Regions from separate parts of the Paenibacillus humicola genome, predicted to be linked through region 2. Evidence: riboswitches for the same ligand, from Rfam matches in the RefSeq annotation. Region 2 holds a riboswitch; the other holds the start of a gene.
The links. A riboswitch is a leader RNA that binds a small molecule or an ion and turns the genes downstream of it on or off. The one in region 2 is predicted to bind thiamine pyrophosphate.
Positions count from the first base shown of each region.

Region 1: it holds a riboswitch for thiamine pyrophosphate, as region 2 does, so the genes downstream of both, thiC (phosphomethylpyrimidine synthase ThiC) here and PD282_RS15730 (ABC transporter substrate-binding protein) in region 2, are expected to answer to the same signal.

Region 1 covers NZ_JAQGPL010000001.1:4,370,437-4,376,141, forward strand. Annotated here, with positions in the region: gene PD282_RS27395 (ThiF family adenylyltransferase) at 1-1,562, opposite strand, end outside; gene thiC (phosphomethylpyrimidine synthase ThiC) at 1,555-3,315, opposite strand; TPP riboswitch at 3,631-3,739, opposite strand; gene PD282_RS20135 (CARDB domain-containing protein) at 3,888-5,705, opposite strand, start outside.
Region 2 covers NZ_JAQGPL010000001.1:3,426,311-3,432,015, reverse strand. Annotated here, with positions in the region: gene asnS (asparagine--tRNA ligase) at 1-375, shown strand, start outside; gene PD282_RS15735 (DnaD domain-containing protein) at 485-1,177, shown strand; TPP riboswitch at 1,448-1,563, shown strand; gene PD282_RS15730 (ABC transporter substrate-binding protein) at 1,715-2,857, shown strand; gene PD282_RS15725 (thiamine-binding protein) at 2,894-3,196, shown strand; gene PD282_RS15720 (ABC transporter permease) at 3,186-3,956, shown strand; gene PD282_RS15715 (ABC transporter ATP-binding protein) at 3,958-4,749, shown strand; gene PD282_RS15710 (TatD family hydrolase) at 4,754-5,563, shown strand.

The DNA.
Region 1 (5,705 bases), 940 kb from region 2:
GGCGTCAAATAACGCATGCAGACCGTCTCGGCAAGCCGCGTATCCTGCGTTCCCTGGACGAGAACGCGCCCATCCGGAAAAATAGCCAGCCGCAGCCCGTCTGGGACCGAAACGCGGATCAAATACGGGTTCGACGTCACGGCGCAGCCTGCCGATTCGAGCGTGCCCTGCAGCCGTTCCAGGTCAACGGAACGGTCCGTTGTCACCTGTACCGAATCCCGGCCGCAAATCGCGGCGCTTCGCGGAGGCAGATCGGCCGTACGGTCCGGCTCGTATTGCGGCGGTTCCGGGTAAATCCCGGCGTCGCTTTCCACGGCATCGCGCCCCGCCGGTTCCATGCCGTTTCGCTCGCGCTCAGCCGGGACCGGTTCCTTACCGGTTTGCCCATGCACAACCGCAGCTGGTTCCGTAGCAGTTCGCCCACACTCTGCCGCTCCCGGTTCCATGCCATTTCGCTCGCGCTCTGCCGCGTCCGGTTCCTTACCGGCTCTCCCGCTTTCTGTCGCGGCCGGTTCCATACCATTTCTCCCGCGCTCTGCCGCGACCGGGACCGGTTCCAAGGAACCGGCATCCTGCCCGGCCGATTCGGCCGACTTAGTACGCAGGGCCGTCTTCCGCTGCTCGATGGCGGTTTGCCCGTCCGGCAGCTTTTGTTCGGCTCGAATTGGAGCCCCCATTCCTTCTGTCCCTCGAATGGAAGCCCCCATTTCCTTGGTGCCTGGCTGGGAAGCGCTAATTTCCGCCAATCCGCAGCATGGGCAACTCGCCGACGGGCCCGGAAGCGCCGATTCATGAATGCGGAACGGCCACAGATCGGCCGTCAGCCATGTGCGGCGCAGCGCACCCCGATTTCCGCTCAACCATTTGAGCGCCTCGGCAGCCTGCAGCGCAGCGATCCATTCCACAATCGGCGAAATGACGCCGACCGTATCGCACGTATCGACCGCTTCGCCGTCCTCCGTTCCGCCGATCAGGCACCGGAGGCATGCCGTTTCCCCGGGGACAAGCACGGCGCTCATGCCCTGCGCGCCGGCAACCCCGCCGTACAGGAACGGGATGCCGAGCTTGAAGCAGGCATCGCTCAGCAGGAGCCGCGTTCGGGCGTTATCCGTCCCGTCCAGCACAAGATCGGCCCCGGCGGCCAGCGTATCCACATTGTCCTCCGTCACATCGGCAACATGCGGCTCGATGACGATTTCGCTGTTGATGCGGCGCAGCTTGGCAGCGGCGGCGACCGCTTTCGGCAGCGAAGCCAGCGCATCGGCTTCGTCGAACAGCATCTGCCGCTGCAAATTGCTCGGCTCGACAAAATCGCGGTCGACCAGGCGGACCGTGCCGATGCCGGCGCGCGTCATATGCTGGGCCAGCGAGGCGCCAAGCGCCCCGCTGCCGACAATCAGGACGCAGGCTCCGCCGAGCCGCTGCTGGCCGGCCGCCCCGATCGGGGTGAACCGCGTTTGCCGGGAATATCGGTCCGCCCATTGATCCTGGTCGGCGGCCAGGTCCGGCCGGCTGTCCGTCAGCTCGTGTTCCGGGCCCGCGGACTTCCGCTCGTTACGCATAAATCGAGCTGCCCGCCGCCTTGAACGCATCCGACTTTTCCTTCATGCCCGCTTCAATCGCTTCCTTCGTTTCCATCCCGTGCTCCGCCGCGTAATCGCGGATGTCCTGCGTAATCCGCATGCTGCAAAACTTCGGTCCGCACATCGAGCAGAAATGAGCCGATTTGGCCGCTTCGGCGGGGAGCGTTTCGTCGTGGTACGAGATCGCCCGCTCCGGGTCGAGCGACAAATGGAACTGGTCGCGCCAGCGGAATTCGAACCGTGCTTTGGAGAGCGCGTCGTCGCGGAGACGGGCGCGCGGGTGACCTTTCGCAAGGTCGGCCGCATGAGCCGCGATTTTGTACGTGATGACCCCTTCCTTGACGTCTTCTTTGTTCGGCAGCCCGAGATGCTCCTTCGGCGTCACGTAGCACAGCATCGCCGTGCCGAACCAGCCGATCATCGCCGCACCGATCGCCGAAGTGATATGGTCATAGCCCGGCGCAATGTCCGTCGTCAGCGGCCCGAGCGTATAGAACGGCGCTTCCTTGCACACCTCGAGCTGGCGGTCCATATTTTCCTTGATCAAATGCATCGGCACATGGCCGGGTCCTTCGATCATCACCTGCACATCATGCTTCCAGGCGATGTGGGTCAGCTCGCCCAGCGTATCCAGCTCGGCGAACTGCGCCTCGTCGTTGGCATCGGCGATCGAACCCGGCCGCAGGCCGTCCCCAAGCGAAAAGGAGACGTCGTAACGCTTCATAATTTCGCAGATTTCCTCAAAATGCGTATACAGGAAATTTTCCTTGTGATGCGCAAGGCACCACGCAGCCATAATCGAACCGCCGCGCGACACGATGCCCGTCACTCTTTTCGCCGTAAGCGGTATGTAGCGCAGCAGCACCCCGGCATGGATCGTAAAATAGTCGACGCCCTGCTCCGCCTGCTCGATCAGCGTATCGCGGAACACCTCCCACGACAGGTCCTCGGCTTTGCCGTCCACTTTCTCGAGCGCCTGGTAAATCGGAACCGTGCCGACCGGAACCGGCGAATTGCGGACGATCCATTCCCGCGTCGTATGGATGTTTTTGCCGGTCGACAAGTCCATGATCGTATCGGCGCCCCAACGGGTCGCCCACGTCATTTTTTCCACTTCCTCCTCGATGGAGGACGCAACGGCGGAATTGCCGATGTTGGCGTTGATCTTAACATGAAAATGCCGGCCGATGATCATCGGTTCGCTTTCCGGGTGATTGATGTTGGCCGGTATGATGGCGCGTCCCGCGGCCACCTCGTCGCGCACGAATTCCGGATCCATCCCCTCGCGTATGGCGATAAATTCCATTTCCGGCGTTATGATACCTTGACGGGCGTAATGAAGCTGCGTCACATTCCGTCCTTCCCGGGCTCGAAGCGGCTTGCGATGGAGGCCGGGAAAAATTTCGGCGCCTTTCTCGGTCGCCGTATCCTCCGAATGAAAACCGTTATCCTGCGGTAGAATCGAACGTCCCTCGTAAGCCTCGACGTCTCCCCTTTCTTCGATCCAGGCACGTCGAAGTTCCGGAAGTCCTTTGCGGACATCGCTGGAATAATCGGTATCGGTATAAGGCCCGCTGGCATCGTAAACGCGCACCGCCTCATTCGGCTCTTCGCCGAATCGCCCCGTGCTCGGGCTCAATTCAATTTCCCGCATCGGCACGCGCAGATCGCGGCGGCTTCCTTCTACATAAACTTTCCGGCTTCCCGGCAGCGGCGTCGTCAAAATGGCCATAACAAATAAAACCTCCCAAGGGTTGGATTGGAAAATCCCCCAGGAGGCTCGCAAGGTGAAATGGATGTTGTTACGAACGCCGGACTCCCAAAAAGATACGTTAGTCCGCCGATGCAAGCCCGGCGGTTTTCCGCAGCGACACTTTTCCGAAACGCGCTCTTGCCGCCGAAAGCGAAAAAAACCGCTCCGGCGAAGGAGCGGTCCATGTCGCGGTCCATCCCGCGGAAACGAAACGGTCGCTTCGTTCCCGGGTCAAGGTATTCAGGCTTAGCAGGCAATATCCGTTTGCCTCATGTCTTCGCCGAATGCCTTTCGTCGCACACGTTCCCACTTTCCTACGCTGGCATAACCCAGATCAGGTTCAAAGGGACCAAAGCGGTCAAGCGCTTTATCTCAGCCCGTGCGGGCGCCCCTAGTGGATTTCCTGGTACGACTATACCGCTGGCGGAAACGATTGTCAAGAATTGTTCGGGATCTTGTGCAGTCTAGCGGACCCTAGCTGCGCGCCAGCCGATTGGCGGACGCTCTTCTCAAGACGGGACGGACACCGCAGTACATGCCGCAAAGCCCCGCTACTGCCTGCGATGCACGCCGACCGTTTCCAGGACGTTGCCATCCAGCGTAACGGTCACGCTGTCCGTTTTAACCGTACCGTTCGTATAGGTCGCCTTGAACACAAAGGTTAGCGGACCGTCCGGCAGGTCGATGTAGCTTTCCTCCCACATTTCTCCGGTCCATGCGGTTTGTGCCGGGCTGCCGGTCTTCAGACCGACGGTCGTTCCGTTCATCGTGACTTCCACGCGCTCGGTCATCGTAGCCGTGCCGGTCTCCGTGGTTTTCGCAGCCAATACGAACTTCTCGCCGGCCCAAAAAACGTTGTACCCGCGCGGGCTGTCCTCGCTGCCGCTTGCCTGTTTGTTGTACTGCTTTCGGCGCTCATCCCACAAAACGGTATGCTTCACTTGTCCGGTCACGGACAGCGGCAGCACAGACAGCGTCTTTTCGACGATAACCGGCGCGGCTTTACCGTCCGAAACGGTCAGCTTCAGCCGATAATTGCCGGCCTTCACGCCGTTCAACACCGGGCCTGTTTTCCCGTATGGCGGCATGAGATTGTCACCGAAGGTCTGTACTTCACCGTCGGGGCCGGTCATCGTCATCTGCACGGCAAGCTTGTCGTTGTCCGGATCTTCGACCGCAAGACTGACCGCAACCGTATCGCCCTCGTAAACCGGCTTAGGCGCCCAGTCAAAATCGGCGGCCGGGGGCCGATTCGTTTCAATATAGAAAAACTTCGCCGGGCTCCAGTCGCTCCAATCGTAGCCGTCGTAGCTTCTGACCTGCACATACAGATTGACATGCTCCGGCAAATCGGAGACGGAAGCCCAAGAGACGGCATTGCCGGATTGAATGCCGGAGTCCTGCTCCAAATATCCGCCATAGCGGTAAATTTTAATCTGGTATTTAGTCTCCGGATCGGAATCCGCGTCGCCGTACGTCCACCGGAATGTCGGCCGCAGAACCGTTAGCTTGGACGGGTTGTTTGAGTCCGAACTGGCCGGGTCCGTAACGTTCGCAGCCGGAATTCGGTTCACGATTTTCACGGTTTGCACGGACTGGTCGACTTGGCCCAGATGATCCTCCACGACCTGCCGGATTTGAAACGTACCCAAGCTGCTGAACGATTTGGTCCACGTCGTTCGAGCCGTGCTTTGCAGCGTTTCGGTGCCGCCGTTTACGTTCTTGATGTAATATTCGTGCGGTAAATTCTCGCGCCCGCCGTCCTCTTTGTCGCGGGCCGTTGAATTCATCGTCACATTAACCCCGCGGTACGTCGTGCCCGGTGTAACCGTAAACCCCGCTTGCGGCGGGTCGTCAGGCGACGGAAGCGCGTTAACGGTGATGGACTTCTCCAGAAATGGACTCCACGCTTCGTACTCGTCCTTCACGGCCATCCCCACAAGATAAGTCCCTTTTTCCGTTGGCGTCACCAGTTTCGTCTGCACCGTATCGCCGGACGGCGTAACGTAATAAAACCTTTTCTCCATAATGCCCTTGGTCGCTTTATAATCGATTCCGGTGTTCTCCGTCGAGAAATTTGTTGAACTTAAGTAACGGTCCGGGTCGTGGCTGCGGTCGGTCCATTTGATCGTATGATCCGGGTTAAGTCCAAGATCGTAATCGACGACCGGAGGCCGATGCACGATCAGGTTCCTCACCGCCACATTCGATTGCTGACGATAGCTGTTAAAGGTCATCGAAGGATACGGATAATCCGGGTTCGGATCGTCCTCGGTCTTCTCCGTAATTTGGTACACGCCCACTTTACCGATTTTCGTGACGGGAGCGTGGTATAGATTCCCCTCTAGCGGCGACGGACCGGATTTCCC
Region 2 (5,705 bases):
GCGCTCGCCGCAAGCTTTGACCGGCCGGTCTTCATCACGCATTATCCGACCGCCATCAAGGCGTTTTACATGAAGCCGGACCCTTCGCGGCCGGATGTTGTACTGTGCGCCGACATGATCGCCCCGGAAGGCTACGGGGAAATTATCGGCGGCTCGCAAAGGATCGACGATCCGGAGCTGCTCGCGGAGCGTTTCGCCGAGCATGAGCTGCCCAGCGACGCGTACCGTTGGTATTTGGACTTGCGGCAGTACGGAACGGTGCCGCATTCCGGCTTCGGCCTCGGCCTGGAGCGGACCGTCGCCTGGATCTGCGGGCTCGATCATGTTCGCGAAACGATTCCGTTTCCGCGGATGCTGTACCGGCTTTACCCGTAAGGCCCCGCCTCGATTCGCGGCCGCCGGGTAAGGCGGCCCGGCCTCCGGAAGCATCCGCGTAAGGCATAACGCCGGCCGGGCGCCCGGCCGGGGCAGAGGAGGACAAACGATGAAGAACGAACTTGCGCTTGCTTATGCGCGCGGCATGGCAGAGGCCATGAATGCGGGCGCCGTGACGGTGCCGGCAGGTGTGCTGATGGCTTACCGGGATATCGGGATGTCCGATTCCGAGCTGCTGCTGATCGTCCAAATGATGCTGTTCCGGCAGCTGGAACGGACCGATTTTCCGACGCCGGAGGAGCTGTCGGAGCGGCTTGGCATCGCGCCGAAGACCGTGCAGCAAATGATCGGCCGGCTGATGAAGGAGGAGCTGCTGGCCATCGACGAAGAGTTTGATCCGGTCAGCGGCATTCAATCGGAACGATACAACTGGAACGGCCTGATCGTGCGCTGCGCCGAGCGGCTGGCTTTCGACGCCCGGCAGCCGGCACCGCGCGGTCAGGGGCAGAACGCTGCTGCCGGAGGAAAATCAAGCCGGCCGGCCGATTTGTTTACCGTGTTCGAGCAGGAATTCGGCCGGCCGCTGTCTCCGATGGAATGCGAGACGATCAGTGCGTGGCTCGACCAGGACCGCTACCCCGACGAGCTGATCCGCTTCGCGCTGAAGGAGGCGGTCTTCGCGGGCAAGCTTCATTTTCGCTACATCGACCGCATCCTGATCGAATGGAGCCGTAACCGCGTCACGAATACGGACGAAGCGAAAGCGCATGCCCAGAAATTCCGCGGCGGCAGAGGATCCTGATCCCTTCTGCCGTTTTTTCGTGCCTTCTGCCGGGCTTCAAGTCCCTTCCATGCGGGTCCGCGATGCGGCGAATTTCCAATCCATCAACATGGAACGGGCCAAGCTTGAGATCGTCTCACGGATACTGGAAAATAGGGGAAATCGGCGTTTATCGTTTACCTTGCCGGATGAACGGCCGCACGGTTTGGTTTCCTCCGGAACAACCTCCCTCCTAGAAATAGAGTGGTTTTTTCAGCTTCATTTGCTATAATGAGAGGAAGCGGCAAGGCAAAATGAAAGAAGGGGAGCTGGAGAAGTCCGGCTGAGAGGGGATTCAAGGCAAGTCAATCCCGACCCGTTGACCTGATCTGGATAATGCCAGCGTAGGAATCGCAATAAGCCGCGCATACCCGGCCGTCCGTTGGACAGGGAGGCCCGGAACGGCGCGGATTGACGAAGCTATGTTGAAGCATCCTCATCGGGGATGCTTTTTTGCATGTCCATAAGCGGGCGGCCGGCCGTAACATCGATAGAGACTGCGGAGAGGAGTCAACAGCAATGAGAACCAAACGGGGTGCATGGGCAACATGGGGGATCGCCGTCCTCATCGTCCTGGTGGCGCTGACGGGCTGCGGCACAAAACAAAACGGCGGCGGTAACGCGGCGCAGACGGGTAATGCCGGCGCGTCCGGCGGCAGCGCAGCCGGGGAGGACGCAAGCGTAGCCGGGACATCGGCGAATTCGGGAGCGGACAATACGGCCGGCAGCGCAGCGGGCGCCGGGAACGCGGCGGCGGACAAGCCGCTGACGAAAGTGAAGGTCGTGCTCGACTGGACGCCGAATACGAACCATACGGGACTGTATGTCGCCCGCGATAAAGGCTTTTTCAAAAATCACGGGCTTGACGTCGAGATCGTGCAGCCGGGCGACGCCGGGGCGGATACGATGGTGGCGACGGGCGCGGCGGAATTCGGCGTCGGCTACCAGGAAGGCGTGACGCAGGCGCGGATTAACGGTGTGCCGCTCGTCTCGATCGCGGCCGTCATCCAGCATAACACGTCGGGCTTCGCTTCGCCGGCTGCCAAAAATATCAAGGAGCCGAAAGATTTTGAGGGCAAGACGTACGGCGGCTGGGGCTCGCCGTCCGAGGAAGCGGTCATCGCTTCGTTGATGCAGGAGCAGAAGGCCGACGTGAAGAAGGTCAACATCGTCAATATCGGCGATGCCGACTTCTTTACGGCCGTGAAGAAGAACATCGACTTCGCCTGGATCTTTTACGCCTGGACCGGCGTCGAGGCCGAGCTTCGCGGCGAGAAACTCAACATGATTTACCTGACCGACTACAGCAAAAAGCTCGATTATTATACGCCGGTGCTGGAGACGAGCGAGAAAATGATCGCGGAGCATAAAGACGTCGTGCAGGCGTTTACGGCCGCGGCGGCGGAAGGCTACCAATTTGCGATCGACCATCCGGACGAAGCGTCGGACGTGCTGATCAAGGCGGTGCCGGACTTGAACGCGGACCTCGTCCGCGCCAGCCAGAAGTGGCTCAGCCCGCGCTACAAGGACGATGCGCCGCGCTGGGGCGAGCAGAAGCTCGAGGTGTGGAAAAACTACGCCGACTGGATGTACGACCATAAGCTGCTGAAGAAGCAGCTCGATCCGGAGAAGGCGTTCACGAACGAATTTTTGCCGCAATAAACATGTAAAGCCAACGACAGAAAGGGGAATAGGTCCATGGCGAACGCACTGCTGAGCATTCAAATTTTACCGCATACGCCAGGAGGCGAAAGCGTCATTCCATACGTCGACCGCGCGATCGACATCATTAAAGCGAGCGGAGTGCCGTATCGGGTCGCGCCGCTTGAGACGACGATGGAAGGGGAGCTCGGACGGCTGCTCGCGATCGTTCAGGAGATGAACGAAGCGATGACGGCGATGGGCTGTCCGTCCGTCATCTCGCAGATCAAAGTGTATTACAACCCGGAAGGCGGCGCGTCGATGGAGCGGCTGCTGGAGAAATATCCGGATGGCAAGTAACAAACGCAAATGGCTGCCGCCGCTTGCCGTGTTTGCGGCGTTCCTCGTCGTATGGCAGGCGGCGGTCGTTTTGCTGCACATCGATGAATATGTGCTGCCTTCGCCGCTTGTCGTCGCTGCGAATACGATTGCCGAAGCGCCGCGGCTGCTGGAGCATACAAAGGCGACGCTGGCCATCACGCTGATCGGCTTCGCGGCAGGCTCGGCGGCGGGTTTTGCGCTTGCCGCCTTGCTGCATCTGATCCCCGGCGCGCGCGCCGGCGTTTATCCGCTGCTTGTCCTGACGCAGAACGTGCCGCTGATGGCGCTCGGGCCGCTGCTGGTGCTGTGGTTCGGTTTCGGCATGATGCCGCGGGTTCTTCTCATCATGCTCGTCTGTTTTTTTCCCGTTTCGGTGGCGATGCTGACGGGGCTGACGCAAACCGACCGTGCGCTGCTGAACTATATGAAAATGATCGGCGCAACGCGCAGTCAGCTGTTTCGGCGGCTGGAGCTGCCGAGCGCGGTCCCTTATCTGTTCTCCGGTCTGAAAATCGCCGCGTCATACAGCGTCATCAGCGCGATTTACGCCGAATCGATCGGCGGGAGCAAAGGGCTGGGCAGCTTCATGCTTCTTTCGCAGCGCGGCTTCGAGACGGCGAACGTGTTTTCTGCCATTGCCGTCATCGTGCTGCTCAGCCTGGCCTTGTTCGGTCTGATCGCCGCCGCGGAGCGGCTCTTCCTTCGGGGAAGACAGGGGAGAAGGGAGGCGGAGGCGTAATATGACCCGCCTGCTCGACATCCGGGACGTATCGAAAAGCTTTGACGGGCCAGGCGGACCGAAAAAGGTGCTGGACGGCGTCACCTTCCGCGTGGAGGAGGGGGAGTTCGTCTCCTTGATCGGCCCTTCCGGGAGCGGCAAGTCGACGCTGTTTCATATGATCGGCGGCCTGACGCGTCCAACCTCCGGCGAAATTGCCGTGAACGGCCGCCGCATCGACGGCGACCGCGGACATATCGCGTATATGCCGCAGCAGGCATCGCTCATGCCGTGGCTCACCGTCGCCGGCAATATCGAGCTGGCGCTCGGCATCGGCGGCATTGCGCGGCGCGAAGCCCGCAGCATGGCTCGCGACTGGCTGAAGCGGGTCGGACTCGGCGAGGCCGCGGACGCTTACCCGCTTACGCTGTCCGGCGGAATGCAGCAGCGGGTGTCGTTCCTGCGGGCGCTGCTTTCGCCGCAGCCGCTCATGTGTCTAGACGAGCCGTTCGGCGCGCTCGACGCGCTGACCCGTCTCCATATGCAGCAGTGGCTGCTTTCGCTTTGGGAGGACAACCGCCGTTCCGTATTGCTCGTAACGCACAGCATCGAGGAAGCGATTCTCATGTCCGACCGCATCGTCGTATTATCCGCTTCGCCCGCATCGGTCATTCATGAAGTCGATGTGCCCTTCCCGCGGCCGCGCGGCGAGGAGCTGTGGAGCGAGCCGCTGTTTAACAAATTGAAAACCGAAATTTACGAGCTGCTCCGCCCGGACGATGACGGGCCGGGGCGCAAAAGGGAGTCGATATAAGGGCATGACGACGGCCGGTTTATGGGTGGATGCTCATCTCCATGCGGATAAATACGGCGAAGCGGAGCGCGACGCGATGCTCCGCGGCGCCTTCGAAGACGGAATTGCCGCCGTCGTGGCGGTGTCGACGGACCTTGCTTCGTGCGAGATGAACCGGGCGCTTGCCCGCCGGTTCGCGGGCCGGGTGCTGCCGGCATACGGCTTTCATCCGGAACAGCCGGTCCCGGACGCCACCGAGCTGGACACGATGTTTCGCTGGATTCGGGAACGGAATGCGGAAGGAGAGCGTTTCGCCATCGGGGAAGTCGGTCTGCCGTACTACACCCGAACCGATGCCGAACGAAAGGGGCAGCCGTTCGACGAACGGCCGCATCTTGAGCTGCTGGACCGGTTTGCAGCGCTGGCGGCGGAGCTGGACCGGCCGCTCGTCCTGCATGCCGTATACGAAGATGCGGATAAAGCGCTTGATGCGGCGGAGCGCCGGGGCGTGCGCCGCCTCCATTTTCATTGGTTCAAGGGAGCGGAGAGCACGGTGAAGCGGATGATCGACCTGCGCTGCCGCATCTCGGTGACGCCCGATGTCCTGTACGAAGAGGAGATAAGGTCGCTTGTAAGGACGTATCCGCTCGAGCTGACGATGACCGAAACGGACGGCCCCTGGCCGTTCGAAGGGCCTTTTGCCGGGAAGCCGACGCGGCCCGCCATGGTGAAGGAAGCGGCGAAAGCGATTGCCGCATTGAAGGAGATGCCCGTTCTGGCGGTACAGGAGCGGCTGCTGCAAAATGCGGTGGAATTTTATGAATTACAGGGCTGATTAAAATCGGCTTTAAGAACCGGCAAAGCCGCGCGGACGGCGGAGCCGGTTTTTTTATGCGCGAACGGTCATGACCGCCTTCGGAAAAATGGCATGCATAAATTATCGAACAAGGGACAAAACATAGATGTAATCCCAAAAC